2 regions of the Paenibacillus sp. FSL W7-1287 genome follow, and region 2 is predicted to be linked to the other one. Evidence: predicted binding sites of a transcription regulator. Region 2 holds the regulator's gene; the other holds the start of a gene.
The links. The regulator CtsR, encoded in region 2, represses protease genes until heat stress. The targets are predictions, from matches to a motif close to ATGGTCAATAAAGGTCAAACA.
Positions count from the first base shown of each region.

Region 1: clpP (ATP-dependent Clp endopeptidase proteolytic subunit ClpP) is a predicted target of CtsR. The motif match lies at 1,860-1,880, and genes of this name have one in related genera.

Region 1 is NZ_JBBORD010000001.1:989,705-997,574, reverse strand. Features, by position in the region: gene gap (type I glyceraldehyde-3-phosphate dehydrogenase) at 1-182, opposite strand, end outside; gene NSQ99_RS04625 (sugar-binding transcriptional regulator) at 242-1,291, opposite strand; tRNA gene NSQ99_RS04620 (tRNA-Arg) at 1,592-1,666, shown strand; gene clpP (ATP-dependent Clp endopeptidase proteolytic subunit ClpP) at 1,937-2,521, shown strand; gene NSQ99_RS04610 (hypothetical protein) at 2,514-2,705, opposite strand; gene NSQ99_RS04605 (formate/nitrite transporter family protein) at 2,903-3,697, shown strand; gene NSQ99_RS04600 (L-lactate dehydrogenase) at 3,694-4,614, shown strand; gene NSQ99_RS04595 (HPr family phosphocarrier protein) at 4,693-4,962, opposite strand; gene whiA (DNA-binding protein WhiA) at 5,053-5,994, opposite strand; gene NSQ99_RS04585 (gluconeogenesis factor YvcK family protein) at 6,002-6,988, opposite strand; gene rapZ (RNase adapter RapZ) at 7,001-7,870, opposite strand, start outside.
Region 2 is NZ_JBBORD010000001.1:201,982-209,851, forward strand. Features, by position in the region: gene radA (DNA repair protein RadA) at 1-756, opposite strand, end outside; gene clpC (ATP-dependent protease ATP-binding subunit ClpC) at 995-3,436, opposite strand; gene NSQ99_RS01060 (protein arginine kinase) at 3,433-4,512, opposite strand; gene NSQ99_RS01065 (UvrB/UvrC motif-containing protein) at 4,544-5,071, opposite strand; gene NSQ99_RS01070 (CtsR family transcriptional regulator) at 5,092-5,550, opposite strand; rRNA gene rrf (5S ribosomal RNA) at 6,029-6,145, opposite strand; rRNA gene NSQ99_RS01080 (23S ribosomal RNA) at 6,286-7,870, opposite strand, start outside.

The DNA.
Region 1 (7,870 bases), 790 kb from region 2:
TCTTTAGCTTCTACAGTACCGTCGAATTTACCGTGAGTCGTATCATATTTTAGCAAGTGAGCCAAAGTGTTAACGTCTGTCAGATCGTTTACTGCTACTACCTCAACGTTAGGATTGCTGAATGAAGCACGAAATACGTTACGACCGATACGGCCGAAACCATTGATACCAATTTTAACCATTGTTATTTCCTCCTAGTCATTTGGCAAATTTAATTTATTGCAAGACGAGTGTAATTGAATTACATTTCGTCATAATGCCCATTACTTTCATTAATCCGAATAAGCTCAAGCGCTGCACTTTCATCCGTGACGAGTGCGTGATTATGACCAGATCGCATAATCGCATCCATAGCAGCAGCTTTACTCGCTCCACCAGCTACCGCAATAATACATTCGATCTGGGCGATATCTTCTAATCGCATGCCCACAGTTTTCATCTTATGGACTGGCTCGCCATGCTTATTAAAGTAGAAGCCGAATGACTCAGCAAGCGCTCCTTCTGCAACCATCTTGCGTACTTCTTCAGGATCAGTTTTTCTTCGCCTTGCCATTACAGTAGCGTCACCAATACCGTGAATAAAAATTCTTGCATTCCGGATGACTTCGACAATTTCTTTAATGGTAGGCTCTTGCATCATGGATTCATAAGCTTCCTCACTGATATGGTCAGGAACGTGAAGCAATCGGTAATGGCCGCCTGTACGCTTAGCCATCGTAGATGCAATTGTATTCGCCTGATAATCCAGGCTTTCACCTAAACCACCACGTGCTGGTACGAATACAACATCCTTTATTGTGCTTGGTAAGCTTAAATAATTTGCAACCTGAGCTGTCGTAGTGCCACCTGAGACCGCGATTACATCTCCTGATCTAATAACTCGCTTCAGAAGTAAACCGGCAGCTCTTCCAAGCTCACGCTTCGACGCCTCAGACTGCTCTGAATTACCTGGAACTACAATGACGTGCTGCAAGCCATACAATGTCTGAAGCTTTTTTTCTAGATCTGAGCTAACAAAAACATGTGGATCAAGCTGTTCTAATTGCTCTAGCACCTTCTTACCATCTTCGCTTAGCGACATGCCTGAAGGTGAGATCAATAAAAGACCTTGTTCCTTTAACAGCTCCGTTTCCGCTCGCAGTACACGTTCTGTCATCGCCATCACATTAGCGAGTGCTCGACGCCCGATTGTTCCTGCTAGCATTACTTGCTGTAAAATCTTGTAGCGTTTGCTCATCACATCTAAAAGCTCAGGTACTAGCTGCCGCTGCAGTTCAATAAGCTGTCGCATTATACCATCACTCCGCGTGAACTATATTGGAAACACCCGACGTGGACAAAAATTGTCCCTGTGGTATTATTTAAGTCCCACATATATTGTACCTAATCTTTAACAGCATCGCAAGTGCGCTTTTACGATGTAAACGATTACTTATTTAATTTATGTATAAAGATATTTGATACAGTTTGAGTTTTACCATTGAGAATCCTAGTTATACTTTCGAATATCGCTTATGCAAAAAGGCATGAATAGGTTTTGATCGGATAAACACTTGATTCATTGAATAAAATCCAATACAATATAGTAGTTGCGCCCGTGGTCCAATGGATATGACGTAGGCCTCCGGAGCCTGAGATCTAGGTTCGATTCCTAGCGGGCGCGCCACTTACATACGTATAACATCATTAATGTTCATAGAATAAAGGGCAGTGCAATCATCTCCCCAGAATAAAACAGGATGGAAAATGACTATATCTCATTTTTCTATCCTGTTTTTTTATTCATAGCAATGAAGGTGATGTACATTCGGAGTGTTTAGCTACTAGCAAATCAGGTCATACTATGTAACGTAGAAGTGAGTTTGACCATCTTTGACTTTTAACAAAATTTCTATTATTATAAATTACATACTACTAAATAGGAGGATTGGTTAATATGAACTTTGTGCCTATGGTTATCGAACAAAGTAATCGTGGAGAACGCTCTTATGACATTTATTCTCGTTTGTTAAAAGACCGTATTATTATGCTTGGCTCTGGTGTTAACGACGTTGTGGCCAATTCTATTATTGCGCAGTTGCTTTTCTTGGCTGCTGAAGATCCAGAGAAGGATATTCATCTATATATCAACTCTCCTGGCGGTTCCATTACTGCTGGTATGGCCATTTACGATACGATGCAATATATTAAGCCCGATGTATCTACGATCTGCGTAGGTATGGCTGCTTCAATGGGTGCTTTTCTACTAACAGCTGGAGCGAAAGGCAAGCGCTTTGCATTGCCAAATAGCGAAGTTATGATTCATCAGCCGCTAGGTGGTGCTGAAGGTCAAGCGAGCGACATCGCGATTCGCGCAAAACGTATCATCAATATGCGTGAAAAGCTAAATCAAATTTTAGCTGATCGCTCTGGTCAGCCTATTGAGCGAATTAATCAAGATACAGATCGCGATTACTTTATGAGCGCACAAGAAGCTGTCGAATACGGCTTGATTGATAAAGTAATTGAAAGAGTTAACTAATTAACCATTCAGGTTGATTTGTCTCTGCTTGTACAGATCTTGCAGGACTGCAGTTCATCGGTTGTTCAGATGCAGCTGCAGTCCTTTTTATTTCACCTTTCTTATGTAGCGTGTAACCGCACATATCCAGCCAACAACGGTATAGTTCACCATGGCTATATAGCATCAGCATCATAAATCCCAATCCATCACTTTCTACATAAACAAACACACTTTCTACATAAACAAACAACATAAACTAAGTCAATAAAGCCCATATCATTTATCACATTTAATAATCCACTGCTCATTGTGATAAAAATCACATATCTATTTCTGACTGTCATATATGATGAAATTGTAATAGATCACAGTACGACTTGCATTGTTGGAGGAGTCAATATGGAGACAGAAGCATTATATCAAGTTGAAAAGCTGGCATTAAAAAAACTGAAAATTTACGATCAAAGTATTCTGCGCTATCTATTGCGTTCAATGGTTGCGAGTATGTTTATCGGCTTCGGCGTTATCGTTGCCTTTAAGACAGCAAGCTTCTTTTACGAGGTCCATTCTCCTTTTACGTATCCAGCAGCTGCTTTGACATTTTGTATAGCCATCATATTAATTTCTTACGGTGGCGGTGATTTATTCACAGGAAATACGTTCTACCTTAGCTTTAGCGCACTTCGCAAAAAGTTAAGCTGGAATAAGGTTCTACGATTGTTGTTGTTGAGCTATGTCGGCAATATCATCGGAGCTATCTTCTTTGCAGTGTTCACATGGGCTACGGGATTATTTGATAGTGAGCAAATTCATGGATTTTTGTTGAAGGTGGCACACAATAAAGTCGATGCATCGCTTATGGAGATTTTTTTTCGAGGCATATTATGTAATTGGCTTGTCTGCCTAGCGTTCTTCGTTCCCTTCATGATGAAAGCCGATGGAGCAAAAATGCTAGTTATGATTTTATTAGTGTTCAGTTTCTTCATTGCAGGTTTTGAACATAGCATAGCGAATATGTCTGTATTTGCCATTTCTATTGCAGCACAAGGCTGGGGAGCTTTGACGATCGAACAGATTTTACACAATTTAATTCCCGCTACATTAGGCAATATTATAGGCGGCAGTGTATTTATGGCTATGTTTTACTACTATATTAACAAACCTTATTTTAATGAAAGTGGGGATGACGTATGAAAACGAGAAAAGTTGTAGTTATTGGTGCAGGTTTTGTTGGTTCTACAACCGCCTATACACTAATGTTACGTAATCGTGTCAATGAGCTAGTATTAATCGATGTCAATCATAAGAAAGCTGCGGGAGATGCACTGGATATTAACCATGGTATGCCTTATATCGGAGGGGCAAAGCTATGGGCAGGAAGCTACGAGGACTGTGCAGGAGCTGAGATCATCATTATTACAGCAGGTGCAGCACAACGTCCTGGCGAGACGCGTACTGATTTGTTAAAGCGTAATGCAGATATTTTCGATAGCATCATTAAACAAATCCTACCTTACAACAAGGAAGCCATTCTGTTAATTGCAACAAATCCAGTTGATATTATGGCATACGTTACACTTAAGAAATCTGGCTGGCCTGTTAACCGTGTTATCGGCTCTGGTACATTGCTGGACAGCGGACGCTTCCGCTATCTAATCGGTAAGGAGCTAAAGATCGATCCGCGCAGCGTGCATGCTCATATTATTGGAGAGCATGGTGATTCTGAGCTTCCAGTATGGAGCCTTGCTAACGTTGCTGGTGTTGACATCGAGCTTGATGAAGAGACGAAGGAAAACCTCTTCCTACAAACACGTGATGCCGCCTATGAAATTATTGAAGCAAAAGGCGCTACCTATTATGCGATTGCGCTTGCCCTTGACCGAATTGTTACAGCAATATTAGATGATGAGGGCGCTGTACTCAATGTATCTACGCTGCTAGATAATTATTGCGGAGTTTCTGATGTCTATCTTGGCGTACCGTGCATCGTCGACCGAAGCGGTGTTCGTAAAGCGCTGGAGCTTACGCTTACGAGTGAAGAGCAGGCTTTATTCGAAAAGTCTGCGAATAAACTGAAGGAGCTCATTAAAAGCATTGAGCTTGACGATTAAATCCGAATAAGTCCGATTAATTAAAGAGGCTGCCAATGTTCCTAACATGAGGATAATTGGCAGCCTTTATTACATGAATTATTGGTTTTCGAGCTCTTCCTTGCTTACAAGTGCAATCAGTGCATTAACCGCTTGCTCTGCGTCAGAACCATCAGCACTAATTGTAATTTCTGTGCCTGAGCTAATTGCAAGACTCATGATTCCCATGATCGACTTAGCGTTCACTTTCTTCTCGTCTTTTTCCACAAAAACCTCAGAGGAAAATTTGTTCGCTTCTTGTACGAATAACGCTGCAGGTCTAGCATGTAAACCTGTTTTCAAACGAACAACTACTGGAAGCCTTGCCATGAAAAACATACCCCCTATATTTAAAGTCAAATATGATAATCGGACATTTAGAGCTTTATTAGTTATTATACCATTTTAAGCCCATTTCTACTAGGTTAAAGTTGAGCCATTCCTTATTTTTTCTGCCATCTCGTCAATTTTACGTAAACGATGATTCACACCTGACTTACTTACCTTAACCTTTAACAGCTCTCCAACCTCAGTTAGATTAAGATCAGGATGTGCCAATCGTATTTCAGCAACCTCACGTATTTTTTCTGGCAGATTCTCCAGTCCAATTTCTTTTTGCAGCAATTTTATATTATCGATTTGTCTGACCGCAGCCCCAATCGTTTTATTCAAATTCGCCGTCTCACAATTTACGATTCGATTCACTGAGTTACGCATATCTCGCATGATGCGGACATCCTCAAACTTGAACAATGCTTGATGCGCACCAATAATATTGAGTAGCTCAATGATTTTCTCGCCTTCCTTGATATAAAAAATAAAACCTTTTTTTCGTTCGATGCAACGAGCATTTAGATTAAAGCCATTAGCAAGCTCAACAAGTGCTTGGCAATGCTCCTCATACATAGATGCGATCTCCAGATGATAGGAAGACCCCTCTGGATTATTTACAGAGCCGCCAGCTAGAAACGCGCCACGAAGATAGGAACGCTTACAGCAGTTTTTGCGGATAATGTTGCGATCAATGCCCGAGTTAAACATAAAGCCTTCCGAAACAATACTTAGATCGGTCAACATGTCCTGCACTTTCTCTGGCAAACGAACAATATACACATTATTTTTTTTCAAGCGCATTTTTTTACGTACAAGTAATTCAACATGAACATCAAAATGCTTTTTTATGAGCGTGTAAATGCGGCGTGCTATTGCGGCATTCTCTGTCGAGATGTCCAATACGACCTTGCGGCTTGATAAGCTAACAGCGCCATTCATCCGAATCAATGCGGCAAGCTCCGCCCGCTCACAGCACGGCTCTGTTTCGACCATCGTTAATTCTTTTTTTGTTTGTGCCGCAAAAGACATGCTGCTCTCACCTCTTTCTAAGCATCCAGTTTTCAACCAATTTATAAATATGATGACTTAATCGCTCTGCATCATGTCGTAAAAACGTCCGGAATAGAACGAGTTGATCGGCAATAACCTGATAACCGCGCTTCGTAACCTCGTCTATGTCCAACTGGACGGCTTTTGCTCCAATTTCCGCATACTTACTTTCTACATGTGGCGGTATTTCTCCGTTATTAACGATTACATAATCGAATAAATGATGACCGATATGATCATAAATTGCATCCAAATGATCGCTTACAGAATAATTGTCAGTTTCCCCAGGTTGAGTCATTACGTTGCATACAAATAATTTGACAGCGTCCGATTCAACAATTGCCTGTGCCAGCTTCGGAACGATCAAATTCGGCATAATGCTTGTATATAAGCTTCCTGGTCCGATTAAGATCGCATCAGCCTGTTCCAGTGCCTCAACAGCCTCTGGCAAAGCTTCAACATCCTGCGGTTCTAAGAACACACGTTTAATCGATCCATTGGCCTTAGGAATCATCGATTCACCGGTCACAATCGATCCGTCGCTCATCTCCGCCTTTAGTACAATGGCACGATTAGCAGCTGGCAGCACCTTGCCTCGAACAGCAAGCACCTGCGACAACTGTCTAATACCTGTTACAAAATCCCCAGAAATATCTGTCATTGCGGCTAACATTAGATTACCAAGCGTATGACCTGCAAGTCCTGTACCATTCGTAAAACGATACTGCAGCACCTCAGCAAGCAGTGGTTCCGCGTCTGCTAATGCGGATAGCACATTACGTATATCTCCTGGCGGAGGAATATGCAGCTCATTACGCAATATACCAGAACTGCCACCATCATCTGCAACCGTTACAATTGCAGTTATATCAAGAGGCTTTTCCTTCAAGCCTCTTAGCATAACGGAAAGACCTGTGCCGCCACCAATAACTACAATTTTGGGACGTCTAACGACCTTTTGCACGATATGCATGCTCCCCTCTCATTATGTCCTGTCGCGCTCTGAATCACGATGGCTTACACGTATTTGCTCCGAGTCCTTCAGCTTTAAATATTTGCCCAAATACTCGGAAATCGCTACTGAACGATGCTTTCCTCCGGTGCAGCCAATTCCTATGACGACCTGACTTTTTCCTTCTTCATCATATTGTGGAATCAGATATTCAAGCATGTCGACGAGCTTTGAGAGAAAGGTGTGCGTTTCAGGCCATTTCATAACATATTCATAGACATCCGGATGTTGACCTGTATTTGGTCTTAGCTCATCAATATAATGCGGATTAGGTAAAAATCGAACATCAAATACAAGGTCAGCATCAAGAGGAATTCCATACTTAAAGCCGAAGGATGTAATATTAACAATAAGAGAACGCTGCTGCGTCTGACCAAAATGATTGATTAAACGCTCCTTCAGCATTGCCGGCTTCAGATCACTTGTATTAATCGTTAAAGACGCCTTCCCTTTTAAGTCTTCCAGCAGTGCACGCTCTGCTTTTATCCCTTCAAGCGGCATACTTTGCTGAGACATCGGGTGTCTGCGTCTGCTTTCCTTATATCTTCGAACGAGCGTTTCATCACTTGCATCTAAAAATAAAATTTCACAATTAATCGTATGATGCTCGTTCATATATTCTAACGCTTCAGAAAGTGCAGTAAAAAACTCACGCCCTCGCAAGTCAATGACAAGGGCTACCTTCCCAATCTTACCGTTTGATTGTTCTATCAACTCGGCAAACTTTGGAATGAGCACCGGAGGCAAATTATCCACGCAGAAAAAGCCTAGATCCTCTAAGCTTTGCACCGCGATCGTTTTACCTGCTCCCGACATCCCCGTAATAATAACTAGCTGGGACAA
Region 2 (7,870 bases):
TACAGCACGCAATAAGCGGTATGTATGATGCCGCTCCCCTTCGAAATATAAAACACAGTCGACCATATGCTCAAGTAATCTTGGACCCGCAATAGCCCCTTCCTTCGTTACATGACCGACAAGTACTGTGGCGATCCCTTTTTGCTTTGCCACCCGCATAAAGTGTGCTGTGCACTCTCTAACCTGAGCAACGCTGCCGGGTGCTGATTCTACGCCTGGATCATATACGGTTTGAATTGAGTCGATCACTAAAAAATCCGGGTTCAAATTATCAATCGCATCATTAATATGCTCCATATTCGTCTCACATAATACGTATAAATGCTCAGATAAAGCACCCAGACGATCCGCTCTTAGCTTCGTTTGGCGAACGGATTCCTCGCCGGATATATAGAGCACGCTTAGCTCCTTAGAAGCTAGCGCATGAGACGTCTGCAGCAGCAACGTAGATTTACCAATTCCGGGATCCCCACCGACAAGGATAAGCGACCCTGGCACAACTCCGCCGCCCAACACGCGGTTAAGCTCTAGCATAGATGTCTCGATACGTGGCTCCTTCCCACTTTCTATATGTATGATAGAAGTCGGTTTTTCTTTCGTATGAATTCCAGATAAGCCGACACCTTTCGTTTTCGATACCGTTTCCTTAAACTCCACCATTGTGTTCCATGATTGGCAGCCCGGACATTTTCCCATCCAGCGTGGTGATTCCGTGCCGCATTCCGTACAAGCGAATTTCACTTTAACTTTAGCCATGCCAAACTCCTTCTCACGTTCCTATTTCTTATATTTCCATCTTATCATTATCACGCTAGAAGAAAAAGACACATTCGTATTTCGTCTATTGAACATAAAAAAAGCACCCTGTTTCCAGAAGACAGATCTAATGATCCATCATTCTGAATATACAGAGTGCTTAATATCGTTGTTTTACTTGAGTTTTGCTTGTGAGTTACTTGTGTTTTGCTCTAATTGGTTTTAGTACAATCACACATTACTCTACAGAAGCCTTAACATTTTTATTGACAACAAGCTGCCCATCTTGTTCATCGATAACGAAGCTGTCGCCTTTTTGAATTAAGCCCATCAACAGATCCTCGGATAGTCGGTCCTCGATATGCTTCTGAATTGCTCGACGTAGCGGACGAGCTCCGTATTGTGGGTCGAAGCCTTCCTTGGCAAGGAATTTTTTAGCCGAGTCGGTCAAGCTAAACTCAATTTCCTGCTCTTTTAGACGTTTTGCCAGATCATCCGCCATAAGCGATACGATTTGTGCGATATGCTCCTCTTCGAGGGAATGGAACACAATCGTTTCATCGATACGGTTAATGAATTCTGGGCGGAAGCTTTTCTTCAGCTCCGCTAACACTTTATCTTTCATTACAGCAAATTCACGACCTGAATCGTGTACTGCCGTAAAGCCTAGCGTTGAATTGCGCTTGATCTGATCAGCACCGACGTTAGACGTCATAATGATCAGCGTGTTACGGAAATCAACAAGACGGCCCTTGGAGTCAGTTAGACGACCATCCTCCAGCACCTGTAGCAGGATATTAAATACTTCTGGATGTGCCTTCTCGATTTCGTCAAGGAGTACGACAGAATATGGTTTGCGGCGTACCTTCTCCGTCAATTGACCGCCTTCCTCATAACCAACATAGCCTGGAGGCGCTCCGACCAGACGGGAAGTCGCATGCTTCTCCATGTACTCGGACATATCAATACGAATAACGGCATTTTCATCGCCAAAGATCGCTTCTGCAAGCGCACGTGCTAGCTCAGTTTTACCAACACCAGTAGGTCCAAGGAAGATAAATGATCCAATTGGACGCTTAGGATCCTTCAGACCAGCGCGAGCTCTACGAATAGCTCTGGATACTGATTTCACCGCCTCCTCTTGACCAATGACACGGTCATGAAGAATGCTCTCCATCTTCAATAGACGTTCCGTCTCTTCTTCTGCTAGCTTAACGACAGGAATTCCTGTCCAGCTTGCTACAACCTGTGCGATATCATCCGGTGTAACTTCAGAATCAGTACGGCCTTGTTTTTCTTTCCACTGATTTTTCGTCGTATCTAGCTCTTCACGAATTTTTTGCTCGGTATCTCTTAAGGCTGCTGCCTTTTCAAACTCCTGGCTTTGTACTGCAGCATCCTTTTCCTTACGGATATTGTCCAGACGTGTTTCTAGCTCTTTCAAATTCGGTGGTACGGTGTACGTGTTCAAACGTACACGAGAGCCTGCTTCATCGATCAAGTCAATCGCTTTATCCGGCAAGAAACGATCGGTAATATAACGATCAGATAGCTTTACCGCTTGCTCGATTGACTCATTGGTAATTTTCACGCGATGATGTGCTTCATAGCGATCTCGTAAGCCATATAAGATCTGAATGGCCTCATCTACCGATGGCTGATCAACGGTAATTGGCTGGAAGCGGCGCTCAAGCGCGGCATCCTTCTCGATATATTTACGATACTCATCAAGCGTTGTTGCACCGATACATTGCAGCTCGCCACGTGCAAGTGCTGGCTTCAAGATGTTCGATGCATCGATTGCGCCTTCAGCTCCACCTGCTCCGATCAACGTATGCAGCTCATCAATGAATAGAATGATGTTGCCTGCTTGACGAATTTCATCCATAATTTTTTTCAATCGATCCTCGAACTCACCGCGATATTTTGTACCTGCTACAACAGAGCCCATATCCAGTGTCATTACACGCTTATCACGCAGCGTTTCTGGAATTTCATTCGCGATAATCTTTTGAGCAAGACCTTCAGCAATCGCTGTTTTACCTACACCTGGTTCACCGATAAGCACGGGATTGTTTTTCGTTCTCCGGCTCAATACTTGAATGACGCGCTCAATTTCTTTGGAGCGTCCAATTACAGGATCAAGATGACCTTCCTTCGCTGTAGCTGTTAAGTCACGTGCTAGACCATCAAGTGTCGGCGTGTTGATGTTAGATGGTGTATGTTGATGGCTAGATACCGCCTCACTGCTGCCTAGTAGCTGCAGCACCTGCTGTCGCGCTTTATTCAAGCTAATGCCGAGATTATTCAGTACGCGAGCGGCTACACCTTCACCTTCACGAATAAGTCCTAGCAGGATGTGCTCGGTACCCACATACGTATGACCAAGCTTTCTAGCCTCATCCATAGATAGCTCAATAACTTTTTTGGCGCGAGGCGTATAAGCGATGTTGTTAGGCTGCTCTTGTCCACGGCCAATGAGTGCTTCTACTTCATCCTGAATTTTTTCTAAGCCAAGGCCTAGTCCTTGAAGCGCCTTCGCTGCAATGCCTTCACCTTCACGAATGAGCCCTAATAAAATATGCTCTGTTCCGATATTGTTATGACCAAGTCGTACCGCTTCTTCTTGTGCTAATGCCAGCACCTTTTGGGCACGTTCAGTAAATCGTCCAAACATCATTGCGATGCACCTCCATGTTCAAATGTATTCAAATGCTCTCGAATCAATTCAGCCCGTTTTACATCGCGATCATCAGGAGATAGCTTTTCCTCGTATCGCACCTGTAAAAAGCCCGGCTGAGTCATCACAAGCAATTCATTGTAAAGTCGTGGAGAAACCTGAGGCAATATGCCAAGATCTGCTCCTAGTCTAATGTCTGACAATCGCTGAGCTGCTTCTTTAGAATCCATAATGGACGCATGACTCAGAATACCGTAGGAGCGTTTAATACGGTCCTCCAGCCTACGATAGGATTCATTCATTAGTTTACGACGGGCAGCCTTCTCATGTTCAATAATTTGCTTAGCTACACCGTATAAATTATCAATAATTTCTTCCTCAGATTGACCAAGCGTGATCTGATTAGATATTTGAAATAAATTACCTAATGCTTCACTGCCTTCTCCATACAGCCCTCTTACGGTAAGACCGACCTGTGAAACGGCGGACAGGATCCGATTAATTTGCTGCGTAAGAACAAGTGCTGGCAAGTGCATCATCACTGATGCTCTTAGTCCAGAGCCAACGTTTGTCGGACATGTCGTTAAGTAACCTTTATTCTCATCAAAAGCATACTCGATAGCTGCTTCGTAGCAATCATCGATTTCGTTAGCAATTTTCCATGCTTCACGAATTTGGAATCCCGGATGCAGGCATTGAATTCGCAAATGATCTTCTTCATTAATCATAATGCTGATCGCTTCATTCTCACTTAGCACCACAGCACCTGCACGCGATTCATTGGCTAAGTTAGGACTTATTAGATGCTTCTCTACCAGAACGCGTTTTTCTAATTCGGTTAAATCCTTTAATAAGATTGTAGAAAATGTACCTAACTCATCAAGACCGCCCTTGTCACTAACAGCTGACAGCTGCTCTAGTACTTCATCGGATTGAGCTGTTGTAGCAAGTAACGGAAACGGCTGATGCTGGAGATTGCGCGCTAATCGAATTCTGCTGCTAATGACTACGTCTGATTCAGGTCCTTCACGCATCCATTCACTTTGCGCAGCAGATGAAAATCGATGTTTTGTCACTGTACTCACCCCGATTTCAATCTATTAGTATTTATGAAGACTGCTGCATCTTTCGCTCTAGCTCTCGAATTTCATCTCGAACCGTTGCGGCTTTTTCAAATTCTTCTAATTCTATATAACGATGAAGATCAGCTCTTAGCTGTTCAATTTGTCGTTTACACTGTACTTTAAGTCCAGAACGCTTCGGAATTTTCCCGCTATGCTTCGTATTACCGTGAATTCGCTTCAGCAATGGATCAAGGCGTTCACTAAATGCATCATAGCAATCACTGCAGCCAAAACGTCCAATCTTACTAAATTGCGCATAACTCATTCCGCATGTTTCACAGCGTAACGATTCCTGCGGCTTCAAGCTATTGAGGCCTTTACTTGTGACCGCATCAAAATCCAAAATGCCGGATAGCAAGCTATGGATAGAGAAGCTGTTTGGTGCTCCAGGAATGCCGTCGCCTTTTTCACGTGCACACACTTCGCAAATATGAAACTCTGTCTTTTCTCCATTTACGATTTTTGTGAAATGTAATGTAGATGGTCGTTTTCCACATTCTTGACAGATCATCGCAACTCAACTCCTTGCCTTTATTTCAAAAGCAGCGCAATGAGCATTGCCTTCAGCAGTCTCGCACGAAGCTCATCGCGAAGCGGAAGCTTAATCGAAAGTGTGTCTCGATGAATAGCTACCCGTAGCAAATTTGCTTCTCGTTCACTGAGATGCCCTGCTCCTTCCAGCTGATAAATTAAGCCTTCAGCACAGTTTTGATCAATTTGCGTTCCAATTGCTTGATCAAGATGTAGTTGAATGCCTTTTAATGTTGGTAGCTCGATACGTTGTATTCTGACGTAACCGCCACCGCCACGTTTGCTTTCAACGACGTATCCCTTCTCAAGTGTAAAACGTGTACTAATGACATAATTAATTTGAGAGGGAACACATGAAAATCTTTCGGCCAGATCATTACGCTGAATCTCAACAGCACCACCGCTATTTTCGAGCAATTGCTTCAAATACTGTTCAATGAGATCCGAAATGTTACGCATGACCAACCTCCTCTCACTGTAGTTCATAAATGTTGCTAGATCGCGAATACGAATGTCAGCAGTTTAAGGTTAATCTGACTTTGACTTTCTTTGACCTTGATATTATTATACTAAATCCTCAGAGAAGGTCAATATGTTTGGAATCATTTTTCTGACAATTCAATTTATTGCTAGCCTATCTATAGGATGCTGCTTTTATACTCAAAATATACGTAATGCGGAGCATAAAAGTGTCAATTTGATTTCAGTTCTTCTATATTCGATGTTATAACCTCGAGATCCTCTTCTAGTGTTTCCATTAAAAATGCTGTCTCTTTACCGAATATACTCAATCAGGATTCAGATACTCTCCTGGATTATAGCAATGCTTTCCTGATCATAAGAACCTCACCGACTGAGCTCTACGCAATCACCATGCATCATCACTACATCCGCACAACAAAAAAAGCCTACTGCATACGCAATAGGCTTCCTTCGTGCTTGGCAACGTCCTACTCTCCCAGGACCCTGCGGTCCAAGTACCATCGGCGCTGAAAGGCTTAACGGTCGTGTTCGAGATGGGTACGCGTGGTTCCCTTTCGCCATCGTCACCAAACGTTGTAGATGCTTCCAAAGTGGCTTGCACCCTCAAAACTGGATATGAAAGTTGTGAATCTCCAAAGTTTGAATCAAGCAGAAGCATTTGCTTCCGATGTGACTTATGAATCTTCGCTTGCGCTCCGTATTCAAAGTCTGTAGGATAAGCCCTCGACCGATTAGTACTGGTCAGCTCCATGCATTGCTGCACTTCCACCCCCAGCCTATCAACCTCGTCGTCTTCAAGGGGTCTTACTAATTGGGAAATCTCATCTTGAGGGGGGCTTCACGCTTAGATGCTTTCAGCGCTTATCCCTTCCGTACTTGGCTACCCAGCTATGCTTCTGGCGAAACAACTGGTACACCAGCGGTACGTCCATCCCGGTCCTCTCGTACTAAGGACAGCTCCTCTCAAATTTCCTACGCCCGCGACAGATAGGGACCGAACTGTCTCACGACGTTCTGAACCCAGCTCGCGTACCGCTTTAATGGGCGAACAGCCCAACCCTTGGGACCTACTTCAGCCCCAGGATGCGATGAGCCGACATCGAGGTGCCAAACCTCCCCGTCGATGTGGACTCTTGGGGGAGATAAGCCTGTTATCCCCAGGGTAGCTTTTATCCGTTGAGCGATGGCCCTTCCATGCGGTACCACCGGATCACTAAGCCCGACTTTCGTCCCTGCTCGACTTGTAGGTCTCGCAGTCAAGCTCCCTTATGCCTTTACACTCTTCGAATGATTTCCAACCATTCTGAGGGAACCTTTGGGCGCCTCCGTTACTTTTTAGGAGGCGACCGCCCCAGTCAAACTGCCCGCCTGACACGGTCCCTTCACCAGATTCATGGTGACAGGTTAGAACTCCGATACGATCAGGGTGGTATCCCAACGGCGCCTCCACACATGCTGGCGCACATGCTTCATAGGCTCCCACCTATCCTGTACAGATCGTACCAAAGTCCAATATCAAGCTACAGTAAAGCTCCATGGGGTCTTTCCGTCTTGTCGCGGGTAACCTGCATCTTCACAGGTATTAAAATTTCACCGGATCTCTCGTTGAGACAGCGCCCAATTCGTTACGCCATTCGTGCGGGTCAGAATTTACCTGACAAGGAATTTCGCTACCTTAGGACCGTTATAGTTACGGCCGCCGTTTACTGGGGCTTCGGTTCATAGCTTCGGGTTACCCCTAACCACTCCCCTTAACCTTCCAGCACCGGGCAGGCGTCAGCCCGTATACTTCGTCTTACGACTTCGCACAGACCTGTGTTTTTGCTAAACAGTCGATTGGGCCTTTTCACTGCGGCCCCCTCGGGCGATTAACCCTACCGGGGCACCCCTTCTCCCTAAGTTACGGGGTCATTTTGCCGAGTTCCTTAACGAGAGTTCTTCCGCGCGCCTTAGCATGCTCTGCTCGCCTACCTGTGTCGGTTTGCGGTACGGGCACCTAGATCTCACTAGAGGCTTTTCTTGACAGCCGGAGCTCATGACCTTCGCTACTGTAATTTTCACTCCCCATCACAGCCCAGCCTTATAGCCAGCGGATTTTCCTACTGACAAGCCTCACTGCTTGGACGGACTATTCCATCAGTCCGCGTCACTACCCTTCTGTGTCACCCCATTGCTCAAACAATCTTCGGTGGTACAGGAATTTCAACCTGTTGTCCTTCCACTACGCCTTTCGGCCTCGCGTTAGGTCCCGACTTACCCTGAGTGGACGAGCCTTCCTCAGGAACCCTTAGGCTTA